4 regions of the Nocardioides imazamoxiresistens genome follow, and region 1 is predicted to be linked to each of the others. Evidence: predicted binding sites of a transcription regulator. Region 1 holds the regulator's gene; each other region holds the start of a gene.
What was found. Region 1 encodes LexA, which represses DNA repair genes until DNA is damaged. Its sites were predicted from a motif close to TCGAACANNTGTTCGA; they were not measured.
Positions count from the first base shown of each region.

Region 2: recA (recombinase RecA) is a predicted target of LexA. The motif match lies at 3,806-3,821, and genes of this name have one in related genera.
Region 3: imuA' (DnaE2-dependent mutagenesis accessory factor ImuA') is a predicted target of LexA. The motif match lies at 4,707-4,722, and genes of this name have one in related genera.
Region 4: ruvC (crossover junction endodeoxyribonuclease RuvC) is a predicted target of LexA. The motif match lies at 4,988-5,003, and genes of this name have one in related genera.

Region 1 is NZ_JAVYII010000004.1:439,204-446,739, forward strand. Features, by position in the region: gene RDV89_RS11395 (alkaline phosphatase D family protein) at 1-1,449, opposite strand, end outside; gene RDV89_RS11400 (hypothetical protein) at 1,579-2,004, opposite strand; gene lexA (transcriptional repressor LexA) at 2,116-2,862, opposite strand; gene RDV89_RS11410 (LysM peptidoglycan-binding domain-containing protein) at 3,182-3,538, shown strand; gene RDV89_RS11415 (PKD domain-containing protein) at 3,639-4,208, opposite strand; gene RDV89_RS11420 (DUF6318 family protein) at 4,418-4,996, opposite strand; gene RDV89_RS11425 (hypothetical protein) at 5,109-5,438, opposite strand; gene nrdR (transcriptional regulator NrdR) at 5,718-6,269, shown strand; gene RDV89_RS11435 (vitamin B12-dependent ribonucleotide reductase) at 6,491-7,536, shown strand, end outside.
Region 2 is NZ_JAVYII010000002.1:364,220-371,755, reverse strand. Features, by position in the region: gene RDV89_RS05865 (ATP-dependent helicase) at 1-208, opposite strand, end outside; gene RDV89_RS05860 (ABC transporter ATP-binding protein) at 285-1,250, shown strand; gene RDV89_RS05855 (ABC transporter permease) at 1,250-2,071, shown strand; gene RDV89_RS05850 (ABC transporter permease) at 2,071-2,919, shown strand; gene RDV89_RS05845 (GNAT family N-acetyltransferase) at 2,943-3,473, opposite strand; gene RDV89_RS05840 (DUF3046 domain-containing protein) at 3,579-3,773, shown strand; gene recA (recombinase RecA) at 3,978-5,024, shown strand; gene RDV89_RS05830 (regulatory protein RecX) at 5,122-5,667, shown strand; gene RDV89_RS05825 (PPK2 family polyphosphate kinase) at 5,726-6,589, shown strand; gene RDV89_RS05820 (HipA family kinase) at 6,586-7,368, shown strand; gene RDV89_RS05815 (DUF3037 domain-containing protein) at 7,365-7,536, shown strand, end outside.
Region 3 is NZ_JAVYII010000002.1:19,234-26,769, forward strand. Features, by position in the region: gene RDV89_RS04135 (prephenate dehydrogenase) at 1-872, shown strand, start outside; gene cmk ((d)CMP kinase) at 884-1,645, shown strand; gene RDV89_RS04145 (lysophospholipid acyltransferase family protein) at 1,642-2,376, shown strand; gene der (ribosome biogenesis GTPase Der) at 2,373-3,779, shown strand; gene RDV89_RS04155 (mycofactocin-coupled SDR family oxidoreductase) at 3,795-4,625, opposite strand; gene imuA' (DnaE2-dependent mutagenesis accessory factor ImuA') at 4,733-5,353, shown strand; gene RDV89_RS04165 (DNA polymerase Y family protein) at 5,350-6,930, shown strand; gene RDV89_RS04170 (error-prone DNA polymerase) at 6,930-7,536, shown strand, end outside.
Region 4 is NZ_JAVYII010000002.1:305,894-313,429, reverse strand. Features, by position in the region: gene RDV89_RS05560 (FAD-dependent oxidoreductase) at 1-325, shown strand, start outside; gene RDV89_RS05555 (metallophosphoesterase) at 325-1,479, shown strand; gene RDV89_RS05550 (alternate-type signal peptide domain-containing protein) at 1,703-2,242, shown strand; gene RDV89_RS05545 (signal peptidase I) at 2,244-2,858, shown strand; gene RDV89_RS05540 (SipW-dependent-type signal peptide-containing protein) at 2,855-3,538, shown strand; gene RDV89_RS05535 (hypothetical protein) at 3,535-4,038, shown strand; gene RDV89_RS05530 (YebC/PmpR family DNA-binding transcriptional regulator) at 4,139-4,906, shown strand; gene ruvC (crossover junction endodeoxyribonuclease RuvC) at 5,030-5,599, shown strand; gene ruvA (Holliday junction branch migration protein RuvA) at 5,596-6,198, shown strand; gene ruvB (Holliday junction branch migration DNA helicase RuvB) at 6,209-7,276, shown strand; gene yajC (preprotein translocase subunit YajC) at 7,345-7,536, shown strand, end outside.

The DNA of each region.
Region 1 (7,536 bases):
GTTGTTGGACGTCACCGACGAGGCGACGAGCTCGACGCCCGCCGACGGGCTGAGGGGGTAGGTCCCCGCGTCGTGCGGCAGCTCGCAGGCCCAGCCCGAGTGGATGTCCCCGGTGACGAAGACGGTGTCGCGGATGCCCTGGTCGCGCAGGTGGGCGAACAGCTCGCGGCGGTCGTCGGTGTAGCCGTCCCACTGGTCCACGTTGTAGGGAGCGCCGTCGCGCGGGAGCAGGCCCGTCACGTCGTTGACCGGGTCCACGAGGTCGGTGGGCAGCTGGGCGAACGTGACGGGCGAGATCATCACGGGGTTGCCGACCAGCTTCCACTGCGCCGCCGACGACGACAGCGCGTCCTTGAGCCACGCCATCTGGGTCGAGCCCGTGATCGTCCGGTCGGGGTCGTTCACCCCCGGGGCGACGACGGGGTAGGCGACCTGCTCGGAGCGGTAGGTGCGCAGGTCGAGCATCGAGATCTGCGCGAGCCGGCCGAACTGCAGCGTGCGGTAGAGCCGCGCCCCGTCACCGAGCGCGGCGGTGCCGTTGAGCCGGACCGGCATCCACTCGTCGTACGCGCGGTGCGCGCGCGACCGGCGTACCGGCCAGGACCCCTCGGTGGACGGCTGGTGGTTCTCGGCGCCGTGGCGGTGCGCGTCGTTGGTGTGCTCGTGGTCGTCCCAGGTCACGATGAACGGGTAGCGGGCGTGCAGGGCCTGCAGGTCGGGGTCCTGCTTGTACTGCGCGTGGCGCTGGCGGTAGTCGGCCAGCGTGACGATCTCCCGCGCCGGCACGTGGGCGCGCACGTCGACGTTGTCCTGCCCGAGCCCGTACTCGCCGGGCGCGTACTCGTACAGGTAGTCACCGAGGTGCAGGATCGCGTCGAGGTCGTCGCGGGCGGCGAGGTGCCGGTACGCGTGGAACCACCCGGCCTGCAGGTTGGCGCACGACACGACCCCGAAGCGGATCCGCTCGGGGGTCGCCGTGCGGGCGGGAGCGGTGCGCGTACGCCCGACCGGGCTCCAGCGGTAGTCGTGCCGGAAGCGGAACCAGTACCACCGGGCCGGCGCCAGGCCGGTCACGTCGATCTTGACCGTGTGGTCCGCCGACGCGCTCGTGTCGACGTGCCCGCGGGCGACGATCGAGGTGAACCGCGCGTCGGTGGCGACCTGGTAGCCCACGCGGACGGCCGGGCCGCGCCCGGAGCCCGGGGTCGCGTCGGGGCTCGGGGTGACGCGCGTCCAGATCACGACGCTGGTGGGCAGCGGGTCGCCCGAGGCGACGCCGTGCTGGAAGTACGCCCCGGCGCCGGTAGTGGCGGCGGCGTCGGCGGGGTCCGGGGACACGGGGTCGGTGGCCACGAGGGCGGCGCCGGTGGCGATGCCGGCGGCGGCGAGGACGCTGCGGCGCGGCAGCGGCGGGAGCGTGGGGCGCTCCTCGGCGGTGGGCGGGATCACGTCCGCTGCAACGAGCGAGACGGGCCGGGGTCTCGGGGCCGACGCACGATGCGGCGGATCGTCGCCCGGACGTCGCCCCTCGTTCACCGACGCGGGACCGCGTCGGGGCGGGGGTCGGGGAGCGACGGCTCAGAAGTAGGAGAGCACGTAGGCGCAGACCAGGCCCACGATGACGAGCAGCGCGACCACCCGGGCCCACAGGGGGATCGAGCTCTCGAACTTCTCGGGCTCGGCGCCCGGGCGGTCCGCGCCGCGCAGCTCCGGCGGGTCGTCCAGGTCGCCCTCGTAGGGCGGGGGACGGTGCGCCGAGGGGTGCTGGCGCCGGGCCTCGAGCTCGGCGGAGCAGCCGTCGAACCAGTCGTCGACCGCTCCCGGGGCGTACACCTGGCTTCGGTGCACGAGGCGGAACGGGCGGGTGTCGAAGGGGCCGGGGTGCAGGCCGGTGCGCCGGCCGCGGCGGATCTCCTCGCACAGCTGCCAGACCTGGCGGTCGACCTCGGCGATCTCGTAGCCGTCGGCAGCCTCCAGCACCGGGAAACGCGGCACGTCGGTCATCCGGGACTCCTCGAGAACGGCTGCGCCGATGCTACGGCGCACGGGGGGACGCGACGCAGCCGGGGAGGCCACGGGGGCCTCCCCGGCTGCGGGGCACGACGGCGGTCGGTCTCAGAGGCGGCGCAGGACCGCGGTGACCTTGCCGAGGATGGTGGCGTGGGTGCCGTCGATGGGCTCGTACGCCGGGTTGTGCGGCAGCAGCCAGACGCGGCCGTCGCGGCGCTGGAACGTCTTGACCGTCGCCTCGCCGTCGATCATGGCCGCCACGATCTCGCCGTTCTCGGCGTTCGGCTGCTGGCGGACCACGACGTAGTCGCCGTCGCAGATGGCCGCCTCGACCATGGAGTCGCCCGAGACCTCGAGGAGGTAGAGCGTGCCGTCGCCGACCAGCGCGTGGGGGAGGGGGAACACGTCCTCGACCCGCTCCTCGGCCAGGATCGGGCCACCGGCCGCGATGCGACCGACCACCGGCACGTACGTCGCCGCCGGGCGGGCGTCGCCGATCCCCGTCTCGTCCACGTCGCTCTCGTCGGGCGCCACGACGGCGGCGTCCGGCTCGGACCCGGCCGCCGTGACGACCTGGATCGCGCGCGGGCGGTTGGGGTCGCGGCGCAGGTAGCCCTTCTCCTCCAGCGTCTTGAGCTGGTAGGCGACGGACGAGGAGCTGGTCAGCCCGACCTCCTCGCCGATCTCGCGCATGCTCGGGGGATAGCCGTGCTTCTCCAGCGCGTCGGTGATCACGGCGAGCACCTTCGCCTGGCGCGGGGTCAGTCGCGCCTGGCCGACGCCCGGCTCGGGCACGGACGCGACGTCGGCGACGTCCTTCGAGCCGCGGCTGGGCTTTCGTGTGCTGGCCATGGTGTGCCTTCCTCCCGCGCTGCAGCGCGTCGTGACGGTGCCGGACGTGTGGAGGGGACGCTAGCGGCATCCGAGGTCGACCTTCAAACACCTGTTCGATGCGGCGTGTCGAGGGTGTCGCGGGGCCGACGGTCGGGCCGCTCGAAGAATTGTTCGAACAGGACCTTGATTTCGTTCGAACACCTGCTCTAATCTCGCTCATGTGTTCGATCGAACGTGTGATCGACAGCGGGGCCGGCGCAGTCGCCGGAGCCGAACTGTCGGTGGCCGTCGGTAGACAACAGCTCGTCACGACCGAACTCTTCCCCTGGAGGTCACCATGAGCACGTCCCTCGCCGCTCCCGCCCTCGGCCGCACCGCTGCGACGCCGCGCCCGCACCACGGCTCCGTGCGCCTGACGCGCCGCGGCCGGATGGTCGTGGTCGCGCTCGGCCTCGGCCTGATGCTGCTCCTGGGCGTGCTGCTGACGACGACCTCCGCCGCGACGGACGAGGCCGTGCCGAGCACGACCGAGACCATCCGCGTCGGTTCGGGCGACACCCTGTGGGACATCGCCTCCGAGCGCTCCGGTGACGCCGGGGTGCAGGAGGTCATCGACGACATCCGCGCGCTGAACGCGATGGACACGGCCGAGCTGCAGGCGGGCCAGCTGCTCGTCGTGCCGGCCGAGGGCTGAGCCCTCCACGAACCCCGACAGGTCGCCTCGACCCCGACCTGTCGGTCAACCGGGGAAGAACAGGGGCGGGACCGCGACGGCGGTCCCGCCCCTCCTGCGTTCAGTCGGTGAGGACGGGCGTGGCCTCGATGACCTCGAGGTCGACGGAGGGGCTCGTCATGTCGACGGTGCCGGCGACGTCCGCCCACGGGCCACCGTCGACGCGGTAGCGCGCGCCCCACGTGACGGTCACGGAGGTCGCGACCGTGCCGGTGGACTCGTAGGCGTGCGTGACGAGCAGGTCCGGGTACGCCGCGCCCGGCGTCGTCGTCGAGCGCACGGTGCCGTCGCCGAACGACCAGGTGTAGCTCGCGGGGGAGATGTCGAGGTCGACCTGGCTGCCGAGCAGCGTGACGCTCGTGGTGAACGGCTCGGCGACCGTGTAGAAGTTCGTGTCCAGGTTGACCAGCGTGCGTGCGTCGGGCGGTTGGATGGTCAGCGTCGCTTCGGGGAGCGGGACGTCCTGGAAGGCCGTCAGGACGATCGCGTCGGTGATCGCGGCCGTGGCGGGCGCCGTGCACTGCGACTCGGGCATGTTCGTGCCGACGAGGATCGAGGCCGCGTTGTTGGTCGCGGTCTCGGCGTCCGCGCACGGAACGTCGACCTGGCAGATCGGGATGATTGCGGGCACCGTGCACGTCGCGCCGTCGAGTCGCGCGTACGCCGCGGCGGCGAGCTCCTCCGGGGTCGGCGCCCGCCCACTCTCGCTGCCGATGCCGCGTCCGTTCGCAATGCGCTCGGTTCGCTCGATGGATGCGTTGAAGCCAGATGCGCCAGGATCAACCGTCGAATCACCGGGGTCTAACCCCTGTAGTGCTGCCGCAGCGGAGAGCGCGAGGGTCAGTAGGCGTAACTGAGCATCCATGCGATCTGCCACCCCGCTTCTGGTGTGAAGTCGAGTCCCAGCTCGGTCCAGCCGTACGGGTCAGGCGTAGAGCCGCTTATTGAGACGTCCGAGGTGACTACTGTCGCTACCGCCTGCGGATCCTCGGGCGCCGCGTCTCTAGGGGAGGCATCGCTCAGCGACCAGGTCCCGGATCCGGATGAATCGTCGCCAGCCGTCTCCTCGATCTCACCGATCGCCGCCTCGCATACCTCACACGATGGTGCATAGAAACGGCGGGCCGGCCCGCCGTCCCCCGTTGCGATCGCGTAGTTCACCAGCTCGACCCAGTGCTCCACGAACGCGACGGCGGCTGCGTCGTCGTCGCCCTGCGCCTCGGGCGGCAGCTCCGGCACCGGCTCGGCCGCCTCGGTCCCGTCCCCGCCCGCCTCGTCGGTAGCGGTCGAGGTCGACTCCGGTGGCGGATCGGCGGCCGCGTCGTCGTCGTCGCTGCAGCCGACCAGGCCGGCCGTCAGCACGATGGCGACGCCGGCGGCGCTCGCGCGCCGGACGCCGCGGGTCCGTCGTGGGTGCATGGATCCTCCCGAGTGCAGCCGGCGCGCCCGATCGCGACGGCGTACCCACGGGAATCTAGGCGAGCCGCGACCGAGGTTCCAGGCCCCTGGCGCGATCTGTGGAGAGGCGCGCTCAGCCGGCGCGGCGCTTGCCGCCGGCGGGCCGGGGCGGGGCGTCGTCGGCCGGGCCGTCGCGCGTGACGTTCAGCAGGCGCAGCACGGCGGCGCCGAGGAGGAGCCCGATGAAGAGGCAGGCGATCGCGCCGAGGGTGGCCAGCGCCAGGAACAGCCAGGCGATGCCCTCGCCGCGACGGGCGGTCGCGCCGAAGTCCACGGCCAGCCAGGCGAGGTAGCCCCACGCCACGACGGTGACGGTGATGGCGAGGGCGTGCAGGGCGATCCGGCCGCGCGGGCTCGGCCCGCCTCCGGCGTGCCTCGTCCCTGCCCTCCTGCCCGCTGCCACCCCCTCATTGTGTCTCATCGCCCCAGTGCGTGTGAGGGCTTCGGGAGGCTCTGACCTGCGCGTACGCGGGCTGCTCGGCGCCGACACGCGGAGTCGTGCCGAAGCAGTTGCACGAGTTGTGCGGCGGGCGTACGGTTACCCCCACATCTAGTACTTACACGGATGTAGTTATCCACATCTAGTCCCCAGGACGGGTGTCGGATACCCACAGGAACACCCCGCTCCATCCACAGCAGGACCCCTTTTCATCCACATCCAGCCCCTCGGGAGGAGACCGCCGTGCACTGCCCGTTCTGCCGGAACAGCGACACGAAGGTGCTCGACTCGAGGGTCGCGGAGGACGGCGGCTCGATCCGTCGACGCCGTGCGTGCCTGGGGTGCGAGCAGCGGTTCACCACGGTGGAGCAGATGCAGCTGACGGTCCTGAAGCGCTCCGGCGCGACGGAGCCGTTCAACCGCGAGAAGGCGGTCGCCGGCGCGCGCAAGGCGTGCAAGGGGCGGCCGGTGACGCAGGACCAGCTCGCGTGCCTCGGCCAGCAGGTCGAGGACGCGCTGCGTGCCCTCGGGTCCGCCGAGATCCCCGCCCACCAGGTCGGCCTGGCCATCCTCACGCCGCTGCGCGAGCTCGACGAGGTCGCGTACCTCCGGTTCGCCAGCGTCTACCGCTCGTTCGAGTCCGCCGCCGACTTCGAGGCCGAGATCGCGCTCCTGCGTCTCGACCGCGAGGCCGCCGCCCTGGCTGCCGGCCCCGGGTCGCACGCCGCGTGCGGAGGGACTGTCGGTGGGTCCGGCAAAGATGCCGAACGGGCGACGTCAGCCACCACCGGCTGACCCCAGAACCGCCCGGCACGTCGTGGGGAAGCGACGTGCCGGGCGAACCACCCTTCCCCGTCAGGGCCGTCTCGCGCCGGTCTCGATCACCCAGAAGAAGCACACGCAGCAGGAACACCCGTCGTCGCGGGTCGGTTGAGTCAGAGAGGACCTCTGGCGCTGCCACGGCGACGACGGCGACGAAGACGCACACACGCAGCAACCGACAATGAGGAGATTCCATGACGGAGACGGTGAGCGGCCCGGGCGCGGCAGCCGCAGGGCGGTCGCAGGGTTCGACCGGCCTCACGATCGAGCGGGTGTTCAGCACCGAGGGTGTGCACCCGTACGACGAGATCACCTGGGAGCGTCGCGACGTCGTCCAGACCAACTGGAAGACCGGCGACACCGTCTTCGAGCAGCGTGGCGTCGAGTTCCCCGACTTCTGGTCGGTCAACGCCTCGACCATCGTCACGTCGAAGTACTTCCGCGGCGCCCTCGGCACCGACGTGCGCGAGTGGAGCCTCAAGCAGCTCGTCGACCGCGTCGTGAAGACGTACGTGGCGGCCGGCGTCGAGCACGGCTACTTCGCGTCGGACGCCGACGCCGAGGTCTTCGAGCACGAGCTCACCTGGCTGCTCGCGCACCAGTACTTCTCGTTCAACTCGCCCGTGTGGTTCAACGTCGGCACCGCGTCGCCGCAGCAGGTCTCCGCCTGCTTCATCCTCTCCGTCGACGACTCGATGGACTCGATCCTGAACTGGTACAAGGAGGAGGGGTTCATCTTCAAGGGCGGCTCCGGCGCCGGCCTCAACCTCTCCCGCATCCGCTCGAGCAAGGAGCTGCTCTCCAGCGGCGGCACCGCGAGCGGCCCGGTCTCCTTCATGCGCGGCGCCGACGCGTCCGCGGGCACCATCAAGTCGGGTGGCGCGACCCGCCGCGCGGCCAAGATGGTCGTCCTCGACGTCGACCACCCGGACATCGAGGAGTTCGTGGCGACGAAGGCGCGCGAGGAGGACAAGATCCGCGCGCTGCGCGACGCCGGCTTCGACATGGACCTCGGCGGCGACGACATCACGTCGGTGCAGTACCAGAACGCCAACAACTCGGTCCGCGTCTCCGACGAGTTCATGCGCGCCGTCGAGGACGGCACCGAGTTCGGCCTGCGCGCCCGCCAGACGGGCGAGGTCATCGAGACCGTCGACGCCCGCGACCTGTTCCGCAAGATCTCGCAGGCCGCCTGGGAGTGCGCCGACCCGGGTCTGCAGTACGACGACACCATCAACGA
Region 2 (7,536 bases), on a different contig from region 1:
TCTCCTCCGTGGCCAGGCGGTCCAGCGCCGAGAGGAACGCGGCCAGCGTCTTGCCCGAGCCCGTGGGCGCGACCACCAGCGCGTGGCGCCCCGAGCCGATCGCCTCCCACGCGCCGGCCTGGGCGGCCGTCGGCTCGGGGAACGCGGCCTCGAACCAGGCACGCGTCGGCTCGCCGAAACGCGCGAGGGGGGAGGTGGGCCGGGGCATGGACCAGAGTCTGACAGCGGGCACCGACAAAAACCCGTGGGCCGCCCGTCGGTGGCACGCCCTAGGGTGTGCCACCGTGACGGAGCATCTCGGGAGCGGGTCGGCGGTCGCCGGCGACGTCCTCATCCACGCGCGCGACCTGCGCAAGTCCTTCGGATCCTTCGAGGCGGTGCGCGGCATCGACGTCGACGTGCCGCGCGGCCAGGCCTTCGGCTTCCTCGGCCCCAACGGCGCCGGCAAGTCGTCGACCATGCGGATGGTCGCCGCGGTCTCGCCGCCGACGAGCGGGACGCTGCGCATCCTCGGGATGGACCCGTCCACGCACTCCTCGGCGATCAAGGCCCGCATCGGCGTGTGCCCGCAGGAGGACACGCTCGACCTCGAGCTGACGGTGCGCGACAACCTGGTGGTGTACGCGCGGTACTTCGGCATCCCGCGCCGCGCCGCCCGGGAGCGCGCCGACGAGCTGCTCGACTTCGTGCAGCTCGGCGACAAGGCCGGCGCCATGGTCGACGACCTCTCCGGCGGCATGAAGCGGCGCCTGACCATCGCGCGGTCGCTGGTGAACCGCCCCGAGATCCTGCTGCTCGACGAGCCGACCACCGGCCTGGACCCGCAGGCCCGTCACGTGGTGTGGGACCGCCTGTTCCGGCTCAAGGCCGAGGGCGTCACGCTCGTGCTGACCACGCACTACATGGACGAGGCCGAGCAGCTGTGCGACCGCCTCGTGGTGATGGACAAGGGCCGGATCGCGGCCGACGGGTCGCCGGCGGAGCTGGTGCGCGAGCACGTCGCCCGCGAGGTCGCCGAGATCCGCTTCGCCGCCGCCGACGGTTCCCACGTCGACCTCGCCGAGCGCGTGGCGGGCTTCGCGGAGCGCGTCGAGGTCCTGCCCGACCGCCTGCTGCTCTACAGCGCCGACGGGGAGCGCGCCGTCGCCGACGTGCACGCCGCCGGCCTGACCCCGTCGACCACGCTGGTGCGGCGCGCCTCGTTGGAGGACGTGTTCCTGCGCCTCACCGGCCGGACGCTGGTGGACTGATGAGCACGACGACGAGCCCGGGCACCGGCGTCGCGCCGCCCGGCACGGTGGCCGCGGCGCTGCGGCTCACGGCGTACTGGTCGACGGTCTTCCGGCGCACCTGGCGCGGCGGCGTGGTCTCGGCGCTGCTGACCCCGCTGCTCTACGTGGTCGCGATGGGCGTGCTGCTCGGCGGGTTCGTCCGTGCCGACGCCGCGGAGCTCGAGGGTGCGACCTCCTACCTGGCGTTCGTGGCGCCCGGCCTGCTGGCGGCGCACGCCATGCAGATGGTGATCGGCGAGACCACCTATCCCGTGATGTCGGGCGTGAAGTGGAACAAGACGTACTACGCGATGCACGCCGCGCCGATCGGCATCGGCGCGATCGTCCTGGCGCACCTGGTCTTCGTCGGCCTCCGCACGCTGCTGGCCTGCGCCGCGTTCGTCGCCGTGCTGACGCCCTTCGGGCTCTTCGCGACGTGGTACGCCCCGCTCCTCACCGTCGCGGTGCAGGTGCTGGTCGTCGGCGCCTTCGCGGCGCCCGTCTACGCCTTCTCCGCGGGCCTCGACAACGAGTGGGCCTTCAACCTGCTGTTCCGGCTCGGGATGATCCCGATGTTCCTGTTCTCCGGGGCGTTCTTCCCGGTCGCGAACCTGGCGGCGCCGCTGGAGCTGCTCGCCAAGCTCACGCCGCTGTGGCACGGGGTCGACCTCACCCGGATGGTGGCGCTCGGCACCGTGGACGCGGGCGCGGTCGTGGTGCACGTGGCGTACCTGGCCCTGCTCACCGCCGTCGGCGGCTGGCTGGCCGTGCGCCGCCTCGGCGCGAGGATGGTGCACTGATGCCGCTGCTGAACGCGACCCTGACGGCCGACGCCGCCCGGCGCGACCGGGCCGGCCGGGGCGATCGCCGCGGCTCGCCGCTGACGGCGCGCGAGGCCACCCGTCTCGTCGCGCTGCGCAACCTGATGGCGTACCGGCGCTACTGGATGGCCTTCGCGACCGGGTTCCTCGAGCCCGTGCTCTACCTGTTCTCGATCGGCATCGGTGTCGGGGCCCTGGTCTCGGGGTTCGAGGTCGGCGGGGAGGAGATCGGGTACGCGGCGTTCGTGGCGCCCGCGATGCTCGCGACGTCGGCGATGAACGGCGCGCTCTACGACGCGACCTTCAACTTCTTCCACAAGCTGCGCTTCGGAAAGCTGTTCGACCAGATGCTCGCCACCCCGCTGACCACCATGGACGTGGCGCGCGGGGAGATGACGTGGTCGCTGGCGCGGGGCGGCATCTACGCCCTCGTGTTCTGGCTGGTGATGGTCGCGATGGGGCTCGTGGACTCGTGGTGGGGCCTGCTGGCGCCCGCCGCCGCCCTGCTGATCGGGTGGGCGTTCGCCGGGGTCTGCATGGCGGTCACCACGTTCATGCGCTCGTGGCAGGACTTCGAGTACGTCACGCTGGCGACGCTGCCGATGTTCCTGTTCTCGGCGACCTTCTTCCCGGTCACCGCGTTCCCGACCTGGCTGCAGTGGGTGATCGAGGTGACGCCGCTGTACCGCGGCGTCGTCCTCGTGCGCGAGCTGTGCACCGGACACGTCACCTGGGGCGCCGCCTTCTCGGTCGTCTACCTCGTCGGTCTCGGCCTGCTCGGGCTCGCCGTGGTGCGCCGCCGGCTGGACCGTCTGCTGCTGTCCTAGGTGCCGGCCCCGCCCGGGGCGGCTCAGCCGAGGACGGCGTCGCCGGTGGGCATGTTGACCAGCATGCGCTGGTAGAAGGCCATGTCGATCCACTGGTCGAACTTGTAGCCCACCTGGCGGAACTCGCCGACCTTGGTGAACCCGCACGCGATGTGCAGCCGCTCGCTCGCCGGGTTGGGCAGCGAGACGGCGGCGATCGCGGTGTGCACGCCCGAGACGGCCATCGTCTGCAGCAGGGCGGGGTAGAGCATCCGGCCGACCCCGCGTCCGCGCACCGACCCGTCGAGGTAGACCGACGTCTCCCGGGTCAGGTCGTAGGCCGGACGGGGCCGGAACGACCAGGAGTACGCGTAGCCCACCACGCGGTCGTCGGTGTCGACGGCCACCAGGAGGTGGTCGCCCGGGTGCTCGCCGTCGAGCCGCGCCCGCCAGTACTCCGAGTCGGGAGGGTCCAGGTCGAACGTCGCGAGGGTGTGCTCCACGGCGTGGTTGTAGATCGCCGCGATGCTGGGCAGGTCACGCTCGGTCGCCGACCGGGTCGAGTACTCCGACATCCGGCTATCTTCTCGCACCGGACGTCCCCGTGGTGCGCGGCAGGTGCAGATGGGTGAGGATGAAGGGGTGCCGATGCCCGCCACGACCCGTCCCACGCCCGCCCCATGAGGCACACGGAGCTCCGCCGTCGGCTGGAGGCCGCCCTCGGGGAGGCGCACGCCGCGACGTGGGCGGACATGCAGGTGATGTCCGCGCTCGGCGGGCGGACGGTGAACGAGGCGCTGGCGGCGGGCGTCAGCCCCAAGGACGTCTGGGCGGCCGTGTGGGAGCGGCTCGAGCTGCCCGCCTCCGAGCGCTGACGCGTCGCGACACGCCGACACGGTGGCGGTGATCGAACAGATGTTCGTCTACGCTTCCTGTCCACAAGCACACATCGGGTCGAGCTTCTCCCCAGACGACGACGGGCCAGCCCGCGTTGTCGGTGGTCCGGCCTAACGTCGTGCTCACACGAACCAGGGGTGGTCCACGAGGCCGCCGACGACTCGGGCGCAGGCCCGGAGGGGATGAGGACCATGGCTGGTGCAGACCGCGGCAAGGCGCTCGACACGGCGCTCGCGAGCATCGAGAAGCAGTTCGGCAAGGGCTCGATCATGCGGCTGGGCGACGACACCCGCGCGCCGCTCGAGGTGATCCCGACCGGGTCGATCGCGCTCGACGTGGCGCTGGGCCTCGGCGGCCTCCCGCGCGGTCGCGTCGTCGAGATCTACGGTCCGGAGTCCTCCGGAAAGACGACCGTCGCGCTGCACGCGGTCGCCAGCGCGCAGCGCGCCGGCGGCATCGTGGCGTTCATCGACGCCGAGCACGCGCTCGACCCGGAGTACGCGAAGGCGCTCGGCGTCGACACGGACGCCCTGCTGGTCTCGCAGCCCGACTCGGGTGAGCAGGCGCTCGAGATCGCCGACATGCTGGTGCGTTCCGGCGCCCTGGCCCTCGTCGTGATCGACTCCGTCGCCGCGCTCGTGCCCAAGGCCGAGATCGAGGGCGAGATGGGCGACAGCCACGTCGGCCTCCAGGCGCGACTGATGAGCCAGGCGCTGCGCAAGATGACCGGTGCCCTCAACGGGGCTGGCACGACCGCCATCTTCATCAACCAGCTGCGCGAGAAGATCGGCGTGATGTTCGGCTCGCCCGAGACCACGACCGGTGGCCGGGCGCTGAAGTTCTACTCGTCGGTGCGCCTCGACGTGCGCCGCATCGAGACGCTCAAGGACGGCACCGACATGGTCGGCAACCGCACCCGCGTCAAGGTCGTGAAGAACAAGGTCGCGCCGCCGTTCAAGCAGGCCGAGTTCGACATCATGTACGGCAAGGGCATCAGCCGCGAGGGCGGCCTCATCGACGTCGGCGTCGAGGCGGGCCTCGTCCGCAAGGCGGGTGCCTGGTACACGTACGAGGGCGACCAGCTCGGCCAGGGCAAGGAGAACGCGCGCAACTTCCTGCGCGACAACCCCGACCTCGCCAACGAGCTCGAGAAGAAGATCCTCGAGAAGCTGGGCGTCGGCCCGCAGGTCGACCAGCCCGACGAGCCGATCGGCGTCGATGACTTCTGAGCGGCCGCGCGGCTCGCGTCGACGGGCCCGGCAGGGCCCGTCGGCCCGGTCGGGCCCGCCGGGCGAGGCCGCATCCCCTCCACCCCCCGACCCAGCGGTGGAGGGTGAGGAAGCCGACCCGGAGCGGGTCGCCCGCACCATCCTGCTCGACCAGCTCACCGGCCGCGCGCGCAGCCGCAAGGAGCTGGCCGACAAGCTGGCCTCCCGTGACGTGCCGGAGGAGGTGGCCACGCGCCTGCTCGACCGGTTCGAAGAGGTGGGCCTCGTCGACGACGAGGCGTTCGCCCGCATGTGGGTCGACGGACGTCGCTCCTCGAAGGGGCTGGCGCGTCGCGCGCTCGGCCACGAGCTGCGGCGCAAGGGCATCGACGCGCCGACCGTCGAGGCGGCGCTCGACGAGGTCGACCCCGACGACGAGCGCGAGACCGCCCGCGTTCTGGTGCGCCGCAAGCTGCGCTCGATGCAGGGCCTTGAGACCGCGGTGGCGACGCGCCGACTGGTGGGGATGCTGGCGCGCAAGGGCTACGGCTCCGGGGTGGCGTACGCGGTGGTGGCCGAGGAGCTGAGGCGCGACCGCGAGGGTGGCGACGACGACGAGCTGCTCGACGGTCTCGACGGCGCGGGCGAGGACTTCGGTCTCTGAGGCCCGGTCCCGCCGGCCCTCGACCCGCCTGCCCCCGCCCCGGTGGGATAGTGGCGCGGTGGACGTCTCCGAGCTGCCGGCCCCGACCGGGCCCTGGTCCCTGACCGACATCGACCCGTCCGCCACCCCGGGCTGGAGCGAGGGCAAGGCCGCCGGCCGCGCGCACCTCGAGTCGCTCGGCCCCGAGCTGGCCGACCTCCAGGAGCGGCTGTTCGCGGAGGGACGCACCCGACCGGGAGCCCGCCGTGTGCTGCTGGTGCTGCAGGGCATGGACACCTCCGGCAAGGGCGGCACCGTCCGCAAGGTGATGCGCCTGCTCGACCCGCAGGGGGTCCGCGTCGCCTCCTTCTCCAGCCCGACCCCCGAGGAGCTGAGCCACGACTTCCTGTGGCGCGTGCGCCCGCGGGTCCCGGCGCCGGGCCAGGTCGGCGTCTTCGACCGCTCCCACTACGAGGACGTGCTGATCGCCCGCGTGCGCTCGCTGGTGCCGGCCGACGAGGTCGAGCGTCGCTACGCGGCGATCCGCGACTTCGAGGCCGAGCTCGTGGCCGGCGGCACCCGGGTGGTCAAGGTGCTGCTGCACGTCTCGCCCGACGAGCAGCGCCGGCGGCTGCTCGAGCGGCTCGACGATCCCACCAAGCACTGGAAGTTCTCGCCGGCCGACATCGACGACCGGGCGCTGTGGGCGGACTACCAGCGCGCGTACGAGATCGCCGTCGAGCGCACCACGACCCCCGACGCGCCTTGGTTCGTCGTCCCCGCGGAGTCGAAGTGGTACCGCAACCTCGCCGTGGCCTCGCTGCTGCTGCGCGAGCTGCGCGCGCTGGACCTGGAGTGGCCGAGCGCCTCGTTCGACCCCGACGAGCAGCGCCGCCGCCTCGTCGACGCCGACCCGCTCGCGACCGCGGCGGAGCAGGCGTGAGCCCCTCGGTGCCGTCCCTGGACGTCCAGCGCGTCGTCCGCTACGTCACGCCGCTGCGCGAGGGCGGGAGCCTGCCCGGGATCGTGGAGTCCGACGACCTGGGCACGTACGTCTGCAAGTTCCGCGGAGCGGGCCAGGGCCTGCGGGTCCTCGTCGCGGAGGTGATCGTCAGTGGGCTCGCGGAGGCGCTCGGCATCCGCACGCCCCGGCTCGTCGTCCTCGACCTGGGTGCCGACATCGCCCGCTACGAAGCCGACGAGGAGGTCCAGGACCTGCTGCGCGCGAGCATCGGGCGCAACCTCGGCGTCGACTTCCTGCCGGGCGCGTTCGGCTTCGACGAGACCAGCACGACCCCCGACGAGGTCGCGCGTGCGGTGCTCTGGCTGGACGCCTTCACCGCGAACGTCGACCGGTCCTGGCGCAACCCGAACCTGCTGCTGTGGCACGGCGACGTGTGGGCGATCGACCACGGCGCGTCGCTGTACTTCCACCACGCCTGGTCCGGCGGCGTCACCGACCCCGCGCGCTTCGCGGCCCAGCCCTGGCGCGTGGACGACCACGTCTTCGCCGACCGGGTGCCGCTGCTCGCGGCGTACGACACGCAGGCCCGCGAGGCGCTGGGCGGCGACGTGCTGGCCGACGTCGTCGCGCGCGTCCCCGACGACTGGCTCGACCCCGTGCCCGGCGCCGGAGACCCGGCGGCCGTGCGGGAGGCGTACCTGCGGTTCCTGCGCGCCCGGCTGGCCGGTCGCGCCTGGCTCCCGGGGGTGGACGCGTGAGCGGGCCCGAGCAGCACCCCTACCAGTACGTCGTGCTGCGCTGCGTGCCGCGCGTGGACCGCGAGGAGTTCCTCAACGTCGGCGTGGTGCTCTACTGCGAGGAGTCGCGCTTCCTCGACGCTGCCTGGAGCGTGGACGAGGCCCGGCTGCAGGCGGCGTTCCCGGCCC
Region 3 (7,536 bases), on a different contig from region 1:
CCGACGCGCTCGGCGCCGTGGTGTCCTCGACCCTGCTCGCGCACCCCGCGGCCGTCGTCACCGACGTCGGCAGCGTGAAGGTGCAGCCGCTGCGGGCCGTGCTCGCCGGGCCGGCCGCCGACGAGGCCGCCCGGTACGTGGGCTCGCACCCGATGGCCGGCAGCGAGCGGTCGGGACCGCTGGCGGCCTCGGCCAGCCTGTTCCAGGGCCGGCCGTGGGCCGTGACCCCGCACGCCGACGCCGACGTCGACGCGGTCGAGACCGTCGAGGACGTGGTCCGCGTCTGCGGCGCCACCCCGGTGTGGTTGACGCCCGAGGAGCACGACCGGGCGGTGGCGCGCACCTCGCACGTCCCGCACCTGCTCGCCTCGCTGGTCGCCGGCCGGCTCGCGGAGGCGCCGGAGCAGCACCTGTCGCTGTCGGGACAGGGCGTCCGCGACGTCACCCGGGTCGCGAGCGGCGACCCCGCGCTCTACGGCCAGATCGTCGCGGGCAACGCCGACGCCGTCCTGGCGCTGCTGGGGGAGGTGCGCGGGGAGCTCGACCGGGTGATCGCGGCCATCGGCGGCGGCGACCGCGGCGGGCTCGAGGCGGTCCTGGCCCGTGGAGTCGACGGCACGCGCGCGATCCCGGCCAAGCACGGCGGCCCGGCCCGGGCGATGAGCTCGGTGTGGGTCTCCGTGCCGGACACCCCCGGCGAGCTGGCCCGGTTGTTCGCCGACGCCGTGGCGAGCGGGGTCAACATCGAGGACATCCGCATCGACCACGACCCGGGTCGGCCCACCGGTCTCGTCGAGCTGGTCGTCGACGCGCGTCGCAGCGAGCACCTGCTCGTCTCGCTCGAGGAGCGTTCCTGGGTGACGCACAGGTAGGCTGCGCGCCCGTGAGCACCGCCGGACACCCCACGCCCGACCCCGCCGACCGCCCCGCCGACCGCCGCGCTGACCGTCCCGCCGACCAGGACGCGGCCGGCCTCGTGATCGCCCTCGACGGCACCTCCGGGTCCGGCAAGTCCAGCACCTCGCGTGGCGTCGCGGCGCGGCTCGGCCTCGCCTACCTCGACACGGGTGCCCAGTTCCGCGCGGTCACCTGGTGGCTGCTGCAGCAGGGCGTCGACGTGCACGACACGACGCGCGTCGCCGCGCTCGCCGACACCCCGCGGCTGGTCTCCGGGACCGACCCGGGCGCGCCGACGATCACCGTCGACGGCGAGGACGTCTCGGGCCCGATCCGCTCCGAGGCGGTCAACGCGGCCGTCAGCCCGGTCAGCGCGGTCCCCGAGGTGCGCGCGCGGCTGCTGGCGCTGCAGCGCGCCGCGATCTCGGAGGCCCTCGCCACGGGGCGCGGCATCGTCGTCGAGGGCCGCGACATCGGCTCGGTCGTGTGGCCGGCCGCTCCCGTCAAGGTCTACCTGCACGCCGACGCGTCGGCGCGTGCCGCCCGTCGCGCCACGGAGGAGGGCGGCAGCGACCCGAGCGCCACCGAGCAGTCCCTGCTCGCCCGCGACGCGATCGACTCGACCCGTGCCACCGCGCCGCTGGTGCGCGCCGACGGCGCGGTCGAGATCGACACCACGCCGTTCACGCTCGACGAGGTCGTCGGCCAGGTGGTCGGGCTCGCCGAGGCGGTCGAGGCGCGCACGTGACGCAGGCCCCGGCCCGGCCGCGTCGCTGGCTGCTGCACGGGGGCCGACCCACCTCGCGGTTCCTGATCCGCCGCGGCTTCGGTGTCCGGGTGCACCACGGCGAGCGTGTGCCGCCCCGGGGCGGCGTGATCCTCGCCGCGAACCACATCGGCTTCGCGGACGGTCCGCTGCTGGCCATCTTCAGCCCGCGCCCCGTGCACGCCCTGACCAAGCAGGAGATGTTCGCCGGCCCGCTGGGGGCGTTCCTGCGCACCTGCGGCCAGGTGCCGCTCGACCGGTTCCACGTCGACCGCGGCGCCGTGCGCACCTGCGTCGACGTCATCGAGCGCGGCGGCGCCGTGGGGGTGTTCCCCGAGGGACGGCGCGGACCGGGCGACCTGTCCCGCTTCCACCGGGGCGCGGCGTACCTGGCCCTGGTCTCCGGCGCACCCGTCGTGCCGGTCGCGATCCTCGGCACGCGCGAGCCCGGCGGCAGCAGCCGCGACCTGCCGCGACGTGGCACCACGGTCCATCTCCACTACGGTGAGCCCCTACGGCTGCAGCAGCAGGCGTGGCCGCGCCGCCGGGAACAGGTGGAGGAGGTCTCGTTGTTGCTGCGGCGGCGGATGCTGGACAACCTCGCGGCCGCCACGGCGACGACCGGGCTGGAGCTGCCCGGCCCGTTGCCGCCGGACGACCTCGACGACGACCCGTACACGGGTCTCGTCCCCCTCGAACCAGGAGCACCATGAGCGAGCACGACGACCTGCAGGCCCCGAGCGACCCGGTCGGCGACCCGACCGAGGTCCCGGTCGGTGGCCCGGTCGAGGACGAACGCGGTCCGCTCCCGGTGCTGGCGATCGTCGGTCGCCCCAACGTCGGCAAGTCGACGCTGGTCAACCGGATCATCGGTCGGCGCGAGGCCGTCGTCGAGGACCGCCCCGGCGTGACCCGCGACCGCGTCTCCTACGACGCCGACTGGAACGGCCGCTCGTTCACGGTCGTGGACACCGGCGGGTGGGACCCCGACGCGCGGGGCCTGGCCGAGCGGATCCGCGAGCAGGCGGAGATCGCGGTGTCGCTGGCCGACGCGGTGCTCTTCGTCGTCGACGCGACGGTCGGCATCACCGACGCCGACGAGGCGGTGGTGCGCGTGCTGCGCCGGGCCGACAAGCCCGTTGTGCTGGCCGCGAACAAGGTCGACGACCAGCGGGCCGAGAACGAGACGTACGGCCTGTGGAACCTGGGTCTCGGCGAGCCGCACCCGGTCTCCGCGATCCACGGCCGCGGCTCCGGCGACCTGCTCGACGCGGTGCTCGCCGTGCTGCCCGAGCCGCCGGCGTACCAGCCGCCCGCCGTCGGCGGTCCGCGCCGGATCGCGATCGTCGGCAAGCCCAACGTGGGCAAGTCCTCGCTGCTGAACAAGCTGGCGGGCGAGAACCGCGTCGTCGTGGACGACGCGTCGGGCACGACGGTCGACCCGGTCGACGAGCTGATCGACTTCGGTGGGCGCACCTGGCGCTTCATCGACACCGCCGGCATCCGCAAGCGGGTCAAGGAGGCCTCGGGGCACGAGTACTACGCCTCGCTGCGCACCTCGACCGCGATCGACCGCGCCGAGGTCGCCGTGCTGGTGATCGACGGTGGGCAGTCGATCTCCGAGCAGGACATGCGGATCATCCAGACGGTGCGCGAGGCCGGGCGGGCGCTCGTGATCGCGTTCAACAAGTGGGACACGGTCGACGAGGAGCGTCGCTACTACCTGGAGCGGGAAATCGAGCGCGAGCTCGTGCAGGTGCAGTGGGCGCCGCGGATCAACGTCACCGCCCGCACGGGCTGGCACGTCGACCGGCTGGTGCCGGCGCTCGACCGGGCGATCGAGGGCTGGGAGACCCGGGTGGGCACCGGTGCGCTCAACGCGTTCCTGGGCCGCCTGGTCGCCGAGCACCCGCACCCGGTGCGGGGCGGCAAGCAGCCGAAGGTGCTCTTCGGCACGCAGCCGTCGACGGCGCCGCCGACCTTCATCCTGTTCACCTCCGGCAAGCTCGAAGCGTCCTACGAGCGCTACATCGAGCGGCGCCTGCGCGAGGAGTACGGCTTCGTCGGCACCCCGATCGTGCTGCAGCAGCGGGTGCGGGAGAAGCGCAAGCGCTGAGGTTCGGCGCCGGCGCTACCTGACGAGGGCGCCGGCGTCCACCGGCAGGGCCGTCCCCGTCACGAAGCGGGCGGTCTCGCCGGCGAGGAACAGCACCGCGTTGCTGACGTCGTCGACCTCGACGAACGGCACGTCGAGGGCGTGCATCGCGTGGAACATCGGTTCGACGTCCTCGCGGCTCGGGGCCTCGGCCTCGGGGAGGAACAGTCGGTAGATCGCGTCGTTGAGCAGCATCCGCGTGTTGACGTTGGTGGGGAGGACCGCGTTGACGCGGATGCCCTCGGGACCCAGTTCGTTGGCGAGGCTGCGCATGATGCCGAGGACGCCGTGCTTGGCCGCCGCGTAGTGCGCGTTGTTGGGCAGGCCCTTGAGCCCGGCGATGGAGCTGATCAGGACGAGGCTGCCGCCGCGCCCTCCGGCCCGCACGTGGGGGAGCGCCGCCCGCACCGTGTTCCAGACCCCGGTGAGGTTGGTGTCGAGCATGTCGCGCCAGATGTCGTCGGTGAGGTCGGCGACGGGGTAGCTGCCGGCGATCCCGGCGTTGGCGACGACCACGTCGAGCCGGCCGAGGCGGGCGACGCCGTCGTCGACCGCCGCGGCGAGGACGCCCGGATCGCGGACGTCCGCCTCGGCGGTCACGACCTGGCGCCCCTCGGCCTCGACGAGGCGCCGGGTCTGCTCGAGGTCCTGGGGCGTGGCCATGTCGTAGGGAGCGCCGCCGACCGGGGCGCAGAGGTCGGTGGCGATGACGTCCGCGCCCTCGCGCGCGAAGCGGACGGCGTGGTTGCGGCCCTGGCCGCGAGCTGCTCCGGTGACGAGGACGACCTGTCCGTCGAAGGGTCCCACAGCGACCTCCTGAGTCCGAGATTGATGCAGAACATACGCATGGAAAGGCGGGCGGGCAACCGTCGCCATCGCTTGTGTTGTTCGAACAAATGTTCGATCATCGTCCTGTGTCCGTCCCCGCCCTCGCCACCGCCGACGACCCGCTCGCGGTCGTCGCCCAGCTGCGTCGCAAGGTCGCCGCGCTGGAGGGCGGACCGGCGCGCGAGACGGTGCCGACGCACCCGTCGCTGAGCGGTCTGCTGCAGCTGCGTGCGGGCGCGGCGTACGGCGTCGACACCGCCCGGCTCGCCCTCACCCTGCTCGCCGGCGCGTCCGGCGCGGGGGAGTGGACGGCCGCGGTGGGGTGGCCCGACCTCGGGGTCGAGGCGGCGGTCGAGCTCGGCGCCGACCCCGCCCGCACGGTGCTGGTGCCCGACCCGGGCGAGCTGTGGCTGGAGGCCACCGCCGCGCTCGTCGACGTGGTCCGCCTCGTCGTGCTCCGTCCGCCCGCGCGGGTCGACGCCCGGGCGGCGAGCGTCCTCGAGGCCCGGCTGCGCAAGCGCTCCGCGGTGCTGGTGGTGTGGGGCGAGTGGCCACGCTGCGAGGCCCGGCTGGGCGTCGAGGAGAGCCGCTGGGGCGGCCCCGAGCGCGGGGACGGACGGCTGCGCTCGCGCTCGGCCCGTGTGGTCGTGCGCCGGGGTGCCGCCCCGCCGCGCAGCGCCGAGGTCCGTCTCGAGGTCGCGGGGTGAGCCGCGTGCTGGCCGTGTGGTGTCCCGACTGGTCGGTCGTCGCCGCCCTCGCCGACGAGGGCCTCTCCGCGGCGCTGCCCGCGGCGGTCCTCAACGGCAACCACGTCGAGGTCTGCAACGCTCCCGCCCGGGCCGAAGGGGTGCGTCGGGGGATGCGGCGCCGCGACGCCCAGGGGCGCTGCCCCGAGCTCGTGCTGCTCGACGCCGACACCGACCGCGACGCCCGCGCGTTCGAGACGGTGCTCGGGGTGGTGGAGCAGCTGCGTCCCGGCGTCGCACCGCTGCGCCCCGGCCTGCTCGCCGTGCGCGGCCCGGGCCGCTTCGGCGCGGAGGACCACGCCGCGGCGACTTTCGCCGAGGCCCTCGTCTCGGCCGGGGTCTGGGACGTGCGGATCGGCATCGCCGACGACCTCTTCACCGCCGAGCAGGCCGCGCGGCGCACCGACGTGCAGGGCCACGAGGTGGTCGAGCCGGGCGGCTCGGCGGCCTACCTGCGCTCGCTGCCCGTCGAGGCGCTGCTGGCCGACCCGGAGGCCGGCGAGCTGGTCTCCCTGCTGCACCGGCTGGGTCTGCGCATCCTCGGCGACCTCGCCGCGCTGCCGGTGGCCGACGTCGCGCGCCGCTTCGGGGCGTACGGCGAGCAGGTCCACCGCCGCGTCCGCGGCGAGCGCTCCGGCCCGCTGGCGTCGCGCACGCCGCCGCCCGAGCTGGCCTGCGACGTCGGCTTCGAGCCGCCGCTGGACTCGGTGGAGGCGATCTGCTTCAGCGTGCGCACGACCGCCGAGCGCTTCGTGGCCGGGCTGGCCGAGCGGCAGCTGGTCGCGACCTCCGTGCGCGTCGAGGCGTCCTGCGCGGGGCCGCACGGCGAGGACGTGGTGGTCTCCTCGCGCGAGTGGCTGCACCCGCGGCACTTCACGGCCCGCGACCTCGTCGACCGGGTGCACTGGCAGCTGCAGGGGCAGGCCCAGGGCTCGGTGCGCAGCCGCCGCGCGGTCGCGGCGGTCACCGAGCCGGTCACGCGGGTGCGGTTCCTGCCCGAGACCACCGAGCCCGAGTCCGCGCACGCCGAGGGGCTGTGGGGCGGCGGTGCCTCCGAGCAGGTGGAGCGGGGGATGGCGCGGGTGCAGGCGCTGCTCGGCTACGACGCGGTGCGGGTCCCGCTGGCCCAGGGCGGGCGTACGCCGGCCGCGCGCCAGCGCACCGTGGCCTGGGGGGAGCGCGTCCGCGTGGTCCGCTCGCCCGAGCAGCCGTGGCCGGGGCAGATCCCCGCGCCCGCGCCGGTGCGGGTCTTCGCGTCCCCGCTGCCGAGCGAGGTGCAGGACGCGACCGGGGTGCCGGTCGAGGTCGACGAGCGGGGCTGGGTCAGCGGGGAGCCGACGATCGTGCGGACCCCCGACGCCGGCTGGCTGCCGATCGAAGCGTGGGCCGGGCCGTGGCCGATGGACGAGAGCTGGTGGGAGGCCGACGGCTCGCCGACGCGGCGGGCCGCGCGCTTCCAGGTCGTCGGGGTGGACGGGCGCGCCTGGCTGATGGCCTGCGTGGACGGCGCCTGGTGGGTCGAGGCGGGCTACGACTGATGGGCTGGAACAACCCCGCGGTGCCGTGGAGCGAGCTGGAGCGCCGGCTCTCCGGGCGTCCCGGCGCGGACGACGCGCCGATCTCGCGGCGTCGGCGACGACCCTCGCGGATCGACGTGGCGGCGCCGAGCGGGCCGACGGTGCCCTACGCCGAGCTGCACTGCCACAGCCACTACAGCTTCCTCGACGGCGCGAGCTCGCCGGAGGACCTGGTCGCCGAGGCCGCCCGGCTGGGGCTGCACGGGATCGCGCTGACCGACCACGACGGGTTCTACGGGGCGCCGATGCTCGCCGAGGCCGCGGCGGCCGTGGCGCCCGCGCCGGGGCGTACGCCGTTGCGCACCGTCTACGGCGCCGAGCTGTCCCTGGGCCTGGGCGGCCCGCAGAACGGGGTCCCGGACCCGGAGGGGCAGCACCTGCTGGTCCTGGCGCGCGGGGTCGAGGGCTACCACCGGCTCGCGGCCGCGATGACCGACGCCCACCTGCGCGGTGACGAGAAGGGCCGCCCGGTCTACGACCTCGACGAGCTCGCGGAGCGCGGCCGGGGGCACTGGGTGGTGCTGACGGGGTGCCGCAAGGGCACCGTGCGCAGCGCCCTGGCTGCCC
Region 4 (7,536 bases), on a different contig from region 1:
CCCCAGCGGCTACATCGGCACCAACAAGTCCGACGCCGAGGAGACCGTCGCCGGACTGGTGGCCGACTTCAACGCGGGCCTGCTGGCGACGCCGCGACGTGGCCGTCGCGACCTGGTCCGGCTGCTGCGGTCGCGCGTGCCGGCGCTGCTCGACCGCGAGGACTGGCGCGCCGTCGACGCGTACGAGCGGGCGTGGGGCGCGGAGTCGGGACGTCCCCGCCGCAAGGTCGTCGACGCGGGGACCATGGTGGAGATCGCGCGGGCGCGACGTGCCGCCACCCGCCGGCGGACCCGGTTGGGCTCCTCCGCGATGATCTCCGGGTGATGTGGCTCGGTCTGCTCCTCGCTCTCGCGCTCCTCGTCGGCTGGGTCGTCTGGCTGGTACGGCGGCTCGCCGTGGCCCCGTGCTGGGGCGAGGTGCTGGCGGAGCCGACCGAGCGGCGCCTGCGCCGCGGTGTCGCTGCGGCGATCGTGGTCGGCACGGCGCTCCTGGTCGTCGCGGAGGTCCTCCAGCGCTCGGTCGACCCGGGCCCGTGGCGCCCGGTGTTCTGGGTGGGGCTGACCTGGGTCGCGTTCGTCTGGTACCTGACGCTGACGCTCGCCCTGGTCGCCGTGGTCTGCGGCGTCCTGCGCCTGGCGCGACGCCGTGCCTGGCGCGACCGCGTGGCGCGCGTGGGAGCGATCGGCTCCGTCGCCGTGGCGACGGTGGTGACCGGGTACGGCCTCGTCGAGGCCGCCTCGGTGCGGACCACCGAGGTGGACGTGACGGTCGCCGACCTCGACCCGGCGCTCGACGGCCTGCGCGTCGCCGTGGTCAGCGACCTGCACGTCGGGCCGGTGCGCGACGCCGGGTTCGTCGGCTCCGTGGTCGGTCGCGTCAACGCGGCCGACGTCGACCTCGTGGTGCTGGCCGGCGACTACGCGGACGGTGCCGAGGAGCACGTCGGGCCCTACCTCGACCCGCTCGAGGGTCTCGAGGCGACGTACGGCGCGGTCGCCGTCACCGGCAACCACGAGTTCATCAACGGCGACGCGGAGGCGACCCTGGAGCGCCTCGAGGGACTCGGCGTCACCGCGCTGCGCAACGACCACGTGGTCGTCGAGCGCGACGGCGCCGCCCTCGTCGTCGCGGGGGTGCAGGACGCGTACGGCACCGGCGACGAGGCCGCCGACCCGGAGGCGGCCCTGGAGGGCGTCGCCCCCGACGAGCCGGTCCTCTACGTCGCCCACCAGCCCTCGCAGGTCCACCAGGCGGCCGAGGCCGACCTGGGCATCGACGTCCAGTTCTCCGGGCACACCCACGGCGGCCAGCTCTGGCCGTTCGGCTGGCTCGTCCGCCTCGACCAGCCGACGCTGGCGGGGGTGGACGAGGTCGACGGGATCCAGGTGGTCACCAGCCGGGGCGCGGGCGCCTGGGGACCGCCGGTGCGCGTGGCCGCGCCGCCGGAGGTCGTGGTCGTGACCCTGCGTCAGGGCTGAGCCCCAACGACCCGGGACGACCCGGGACCCGCTGCGGGCGCCGCCGCCGGAAGGTCCCGGGACCCCCGGGGCCGGTTGGTCCCGGCTGCTCCTGGTCACAGTGGGCGGTCGGTGCGGACGAAGGTACGGACTTGGCGCGAAACCCGTGATCTCCCCGCGGAACCGTCGTTTCGTGGGTCGTGCCGGGAAGTCCTCTCGGCTCGGACCCGAGGGAGACCACGACATGAAGAAGACGACGAAGGGCGCGCTGGCGGCCGGCACCGCGGCGGTGCTGCTGCTCGGCGGAGCCGGCTCGCTCGCCTACTGGACGGACACCGCCACCACCGACGGCACGACGATCCAGAGCGGCCACCTGAAGCTGACCGACCAGGACTGCGACGGCGGGTGGAAGCTGGACGGCGACACGGCGTACGCGAACCAGCTGCTCGTGCCGGGCGACAGCCTCACCCAGACCTGCACCTACCGGGTCTCGGTCGCGGGAGAGCACCTGAAGACGGTCGACTTCGCCGTGACGGCACCGACTGACGTCACCGGCGCCCAGGCGCTCGTCGACGAGATCGGCGTGACGACGTCGGTCGAGCTCGACGGCGAGCCGCAGGGCACGGCGACCGGCGTCGACGTCACGGACGGCGAGCTGGTCGAGATCACCATGACGATCGACTGGCCCTACGGCGCGCTCGACAACGACTCCAACGTGCTGGGCGGCCTCAGTGCCACGCTCGCCGCGTTGAGCGTCACCGTCACGCAGAACCACACGGCCTGACGTGGTCGGCCGGCTCCGGTCGGCGACCGCAGCCGGCGCACGGGTCGCGAGCTGGCTCGTCCTGCTCCTCGCCCTGGCCGCGGTGGTCCTCGCCGTCCTCGTGCCCCGGCTCGCCGGGGCGACGCCGTACACGGTCCTGACCGGCTCCATGAGCCCCGAGCACCCGCCGGGCACCCTGGTCGTGGTCCGTCCGGTCCCGTCCGCGGAGATCGGCGTGGGCGACGTCATCACCTACCAGCTGGAGTCCGGCGAGGGAACCGTCGTGACCCACCGCGTGGTGGAGCAGGGCGTCCAGTCGGACGGGGAGGCGTGGTTCCGCACCCAGGGGGACGCGAACGCGGTGCCGGACGCGGAGACGGTGCGCGAGGTACAGGTGCGCGGGCGGCTGTGGTACTCCGTGCCCCACCTGGGTCGCGCCAGCGCCCTCCTGACGGGCGACAGCCGCGTCCTGCTGACCTACGGCGTGGCGGGTCTCCTGGCCCTCTACGCCGCCTCGATGTTCACCAGCACGCTCGCCGAGCGGCGGCGCCGGCCGGCGACCGGCCGCCACGTCGCCGGGGCCGAGCCCACCACCGAGGCCACGCCCCACCCGACCGAGGAAGGAGCACGCACGTGACGGACCACCGCGCATCCCGGTCGTCGGCGCACCGCGGCGTCCACCGGGCTGCCCGCCGCGCTCCCAGCGGTTGGCGGGTCCGCGCGCTGGCCGCCCTCGTGCTGCTGCTCGCCCTCGGCTCCGCCGGCACGCTGGCGTCGTGGAACGACACGGCGACGGTCCAGACGGGTGCCATCCGCTCGGGGTCGATGGACCTGCAGGTGGCGGCGGTCGCCTCGCCGAACGGTGCGACCACGTGGTCGGCCGTCGGCACCGGCGCCGGGCTGGATGCGACGTCGATCACCGCGAGCGGGCTAGCGCCGGGGGAGACCGTCGCGTTCCCCCTGTCCTTCCGCAACGTCGGCGACCCACCGCTGGACTACGCGGCGACGGTCCGCACGGGTGCGAGCTGGACCTACGTCGGCGCCACGATCTCGGTGCGTGTCGGGACGGGCGCCGCGACGAACTCCGCGGCCGGGACGTACCCGCGTACCGGAACCTGTTCCGGCCCGCTCCAGGGCACCGCGACGACGGTCACCACGACCGACACCGTGGTGCTGGCCCCGCGACGTCTCGCGGGCGGTGGAGCGGTCGAGACCCTGTGCGTCGTGGTCGGGATGCTGGGCGACGCCACGAACGCCAACCAGGGGAAGACGGGCACCATCCGGCTCGACGTCACCGGCACGCAGGCGGTCTCGTGAGGTCGCGGCACTCGGCGGGCCTCCTGCTCGCGGTCGCCGGTCTGGTGCTGCTCCTGCTGGTCGGCTCCGGCGGACCTACCACGACGGCCCGCTTCACGGACGCCGCGACGGGCACGACGGGCGCCGTCGGCTCCCTGACCGTCGTCGGGCCGAGCCGGCTCACGTGCGGCACGGGAACCAACTCGGCCACGGTGTCCTGGACGGCCGACGTCCATCTCGACTACCAGGTGGTGCTCCGGCGCACGACCGCGCCTGCGGCCACGATCTCCACGCGGCTCGTGACCGGGACCGCGTCGTCGGTGCCCTACACGAACCTCAGCGACTTCGGGTTCCCCCTCAACATCGGGTTGGGCACCTACGACTTCGAGGTCGACGTGCGCGCCTACGCCCCCGCACCGTCGGGAGCGTCCACCACGCCTTGGCTGACACCGGCCGCCATCACCTCCCGCGTCCAGGTGTCGACGCTGCTCGTGGGGCTCACCGCGACCTGCCGCCCCTAGCACCCCGGGACCGCCACCTCGCCGCCCCGCTAGGATCGTCCGAGGCCCGGGCAGCTGCCGTCGCCGGGCGCGCCGTACGAGCTGAGTAGAAGAGGGACGCATGTCTGGCCACTCCAAGTGGGCGACCACGAAGCACAAGAAGGCCGCGATCGACGCCAAGCGCGGCAAGCTGTTCGCGAAGCTGATCAAGACGATCGAGATCGCCGCGAAGATGGGTGGCCCCGACCCCTCCGGCAACCCGACGCTCTACGACGCCATCCAGAAGGCGAAGAAGCAGTCGGTGCCCAACAAGAACATCGACTCCGCGGTCAAGCGCGGTGGCGGTCTCGACGGCGGCGGCGTCGACTACGAGACGATCATGTACGAGGTCTACGGCCCGCAGGGCGTCGCGCTGCTCGTCGAGTGCCTCACGGACAACCGCAACCGCGCCGCCATGGAGGTCCGCACCGCGGTCACCCGCAACGGCGGCACGATGGCCGACCCCGGGTCGGTGTCCCGCCTGTTCCAGCGCCGAGGCGTCGTCGTGGTGGCGAAGGAGCAGGAGGGTCGCGAGGTCACGGAGGACGAGGTGATCGAGGCGACCCTCGACGCCGGCGCGGACGAGGTCGCCGACCACGGCGAGGCCTTCGAGGTGCAGTCCGAGCCCGGCGACGTCGTCGCGGTCCGCACCGCGCTGCAGGAGGCGGGGATCGACTACGACTCGGCCGAGGTGCAGTTCGTCGCGACCATGGACATCCCGGTGGCGGAGGCCGACGCGGCGGCGAAGGTCTTCCGGCTCGTCGACGTCGTCGACGACCTGGACGACGTGCAGAACGTCTACACCAACGCGGACATCCCCGACGACGTCCTGGCCGAGGTCGACGCCTGAGGGGCTGAGCGCAGGACGCGCCCCGACTGCCTCGGCGCGTCGGTCGCGGCAGCGGTGCGCCCGCACGGTAGCGTTCCGGGGTAGAACACACGTTCGACGTCGACGACCGCAGGAGGGCTCCGGATGCGCGTGCTCGGGATCGACCCGGGGCTCACCCGCTGCGGCATCGGCGTGGTCGACGGCCGCCTGGGGCGTCCGCTGACGCTCGTCGACGTGAACGTCCTGCGGACGTCGGCGACGGAGCCGATCCCCGTGCGTCTGGTGACCATCGAGCGCGGCGTCGAGGCGTGGATCGAGGAGCACCGGCCCGACGTCGTGGCGATCGAGCGGGTCTTCGCCCGTTCGGACGTCAGCACGGTGATGGGCACCGCCCAGGCGAGCGGCGTCGCCATGGTCGTCGCCGCGCGGCGGGGCATCCCCGTCGCCCTGCACACGCCCAGCGAGGTGAAGGCGGCCGTGTCCGGCAGCGGCCGTGCGGCCAAGCCGCAGGTGGGTGCGATGGTCGCCCGGATCCTGCGTCTCGACGCGCCCCCGAAGCCCGCGGACGCGGCGGACGCCCTGGCGCTCGCGATCACGCACGTGTGGCGGGGCGGGGCGTCCGACCGCATCGAGGCGGCACGCGCCGCGGCGGGTGCCGCGGCGCCCACGAACAGGTACGCGGCGGCGGTCGCGGCCCACGGGAGGAAGTCATGATCGCGTTCGTCCGCGGCGAGGTGGCCACGGTCGGCCTGACGTCGGCGGTGCTCGACGTCGGTGGTGTCGGGATCGAGCTGCAGTGCGCGCCCGGGACCCTCGCTGGCCTCCGGCGCGGCGAGCAGGCGACGCTGTCGTCCAGCCTGGTGGTGCGGGAGGACTCGCTCACGCTCTTCGGCTTCGTCGACGCCGACGAGCGCTCGCTCTTCGAGCTCGTCCAGACGGCCTCGGGCGTGGGCCCGAAGCTCGCCCAGGCCATGCTCGCGGTGCTGCGTCCCGACGACCTCCGTCGAGCCGTCGCGGACGAGGACGTGAAGACCCTGACCCGCGTCCCCGGGATCGGGCAGAAGGGCGCCCAGCGCATCATCCTGGAGCTGAAGGACCGCATCGGCGCTCCGGGGACCGTCGCGACCCTGCCCGGCGAGACGCCGTCGGCCGGCGCCGCGTGGCGACCGCAGGTGCACGAGGGCCTGGTCGGCCTCGGCTGGTCGGCCAAGGAGGCCGACAAGGCCGTCGACGCCGTGGCGCCGCAGGCCGGTGCGACCCCCGACGTGGCCGCACTGCTCCGTGCCGCCCTGCGCAGCCTGAGCAAGGCCTGACGGGCGTCCCGTGGAGCACGACGAGGAGCTGAGCGCCGCCGAGGAGGCCCACCTCCGCTCGCTGGTGGACGCCGAGGCGGACGGCGACGAGCGCGCGGTCGAGGCCGCGCTGCGGCCGCGGTCGCTCGACGAGGTGGTCGGCCAGGAGCGCGTCCGCGAGCAGCTGGGGCTGGTGCTGGAGGCGGCGCGGCGCCGCGGGCGTACGCCCGACCACGTCCTGCTCTCCGGGCCCCCCGGCCTCGGCAAGACCACCCTGGCCATGATCATCGCGGCCGAGATGAGCGCACCCCTGCGCCTCACGAGCGGGCCGGCCATCACGCACGCCGGCGACCTCGCGGCGATCCTGTCCGGGATGAACGAGGGCGACGTCCTGTTCGTGGACGAGATCCACCGGATGTCGCGACCGGCCGAGGAGATGCTCTACATGGCGATGGAGGACTTCCGCGTCGACGTCGTCATCGGCAAGGGCCCGGGCGCGACCGCCATCCCGCTGGAGATCCCGCCGTTCACCCTCGTGGGCGCCACCACCCGCGCAGGTCTGCTCCCCGGGCCGCTGCGCGACCGGTTCGGCTTCACGGCCCACCTCGAGTTCTACGAGCCGGGCGACCTCGACCGGATCGTGCGGCGCTCGGCGGGGCTGCTCGGGTGCGAGGTCGAGACCGCCGGGTCTGCGGAGATCGCCTCCCGCTCGCGCGGCACGCCCCGGATCGCCAACCGCCTGCTGCGCCGGGTCCGCGACTACGCCCAGGTGCGGGCCGACGGGCTCGTCACGCGCGAGATCGCCCGCGTCGCCCTCGACCTCTACGAGGTCGACGAGTCGGGGCTGGACCGGCTCGACCGGGCGGTCCTCGACGTCCTGTGCCGCCGTTTCGGCGGCGGCCCCGTCGGCGTGTCCACCCTCGCGGTCGCCGTGGGGGAGGAGCGGGAGACGGTCGAGGAGGTTGCCGAGCCGTTCCTCGTGCGCTCCGGCCTCCTGGCCCGGACGCCCCGCGGACGCGTGGCCACGCCGGCCGCCTGGCGCCACCTCGGGCTCGCGCCGCCTGCCGTCGACGGCACGACGCCGCTCTTCGGGCCCTGACCACCACGGGTAGTATCGGCCGCGGCGCGCTCGCGCCCTGACCTGTCGCCGAACCGAAAAGACGGCTCGTGGAAATCATCTTCATCGTCCTGCTCTTCGTCATGATGTGGCTGCTGCTGATCCGCCCGGCCCAGCGTCGCCAGAAGGCGCAGACCGAGCTGCAGAACTCGGTGCAGATCGGCAACGACGTCATGCTGACGAGCGGCATCTTCGGCACGGTCACCGAGATGCCCGAGGGCGACCGCCTGCGCATCCAGATC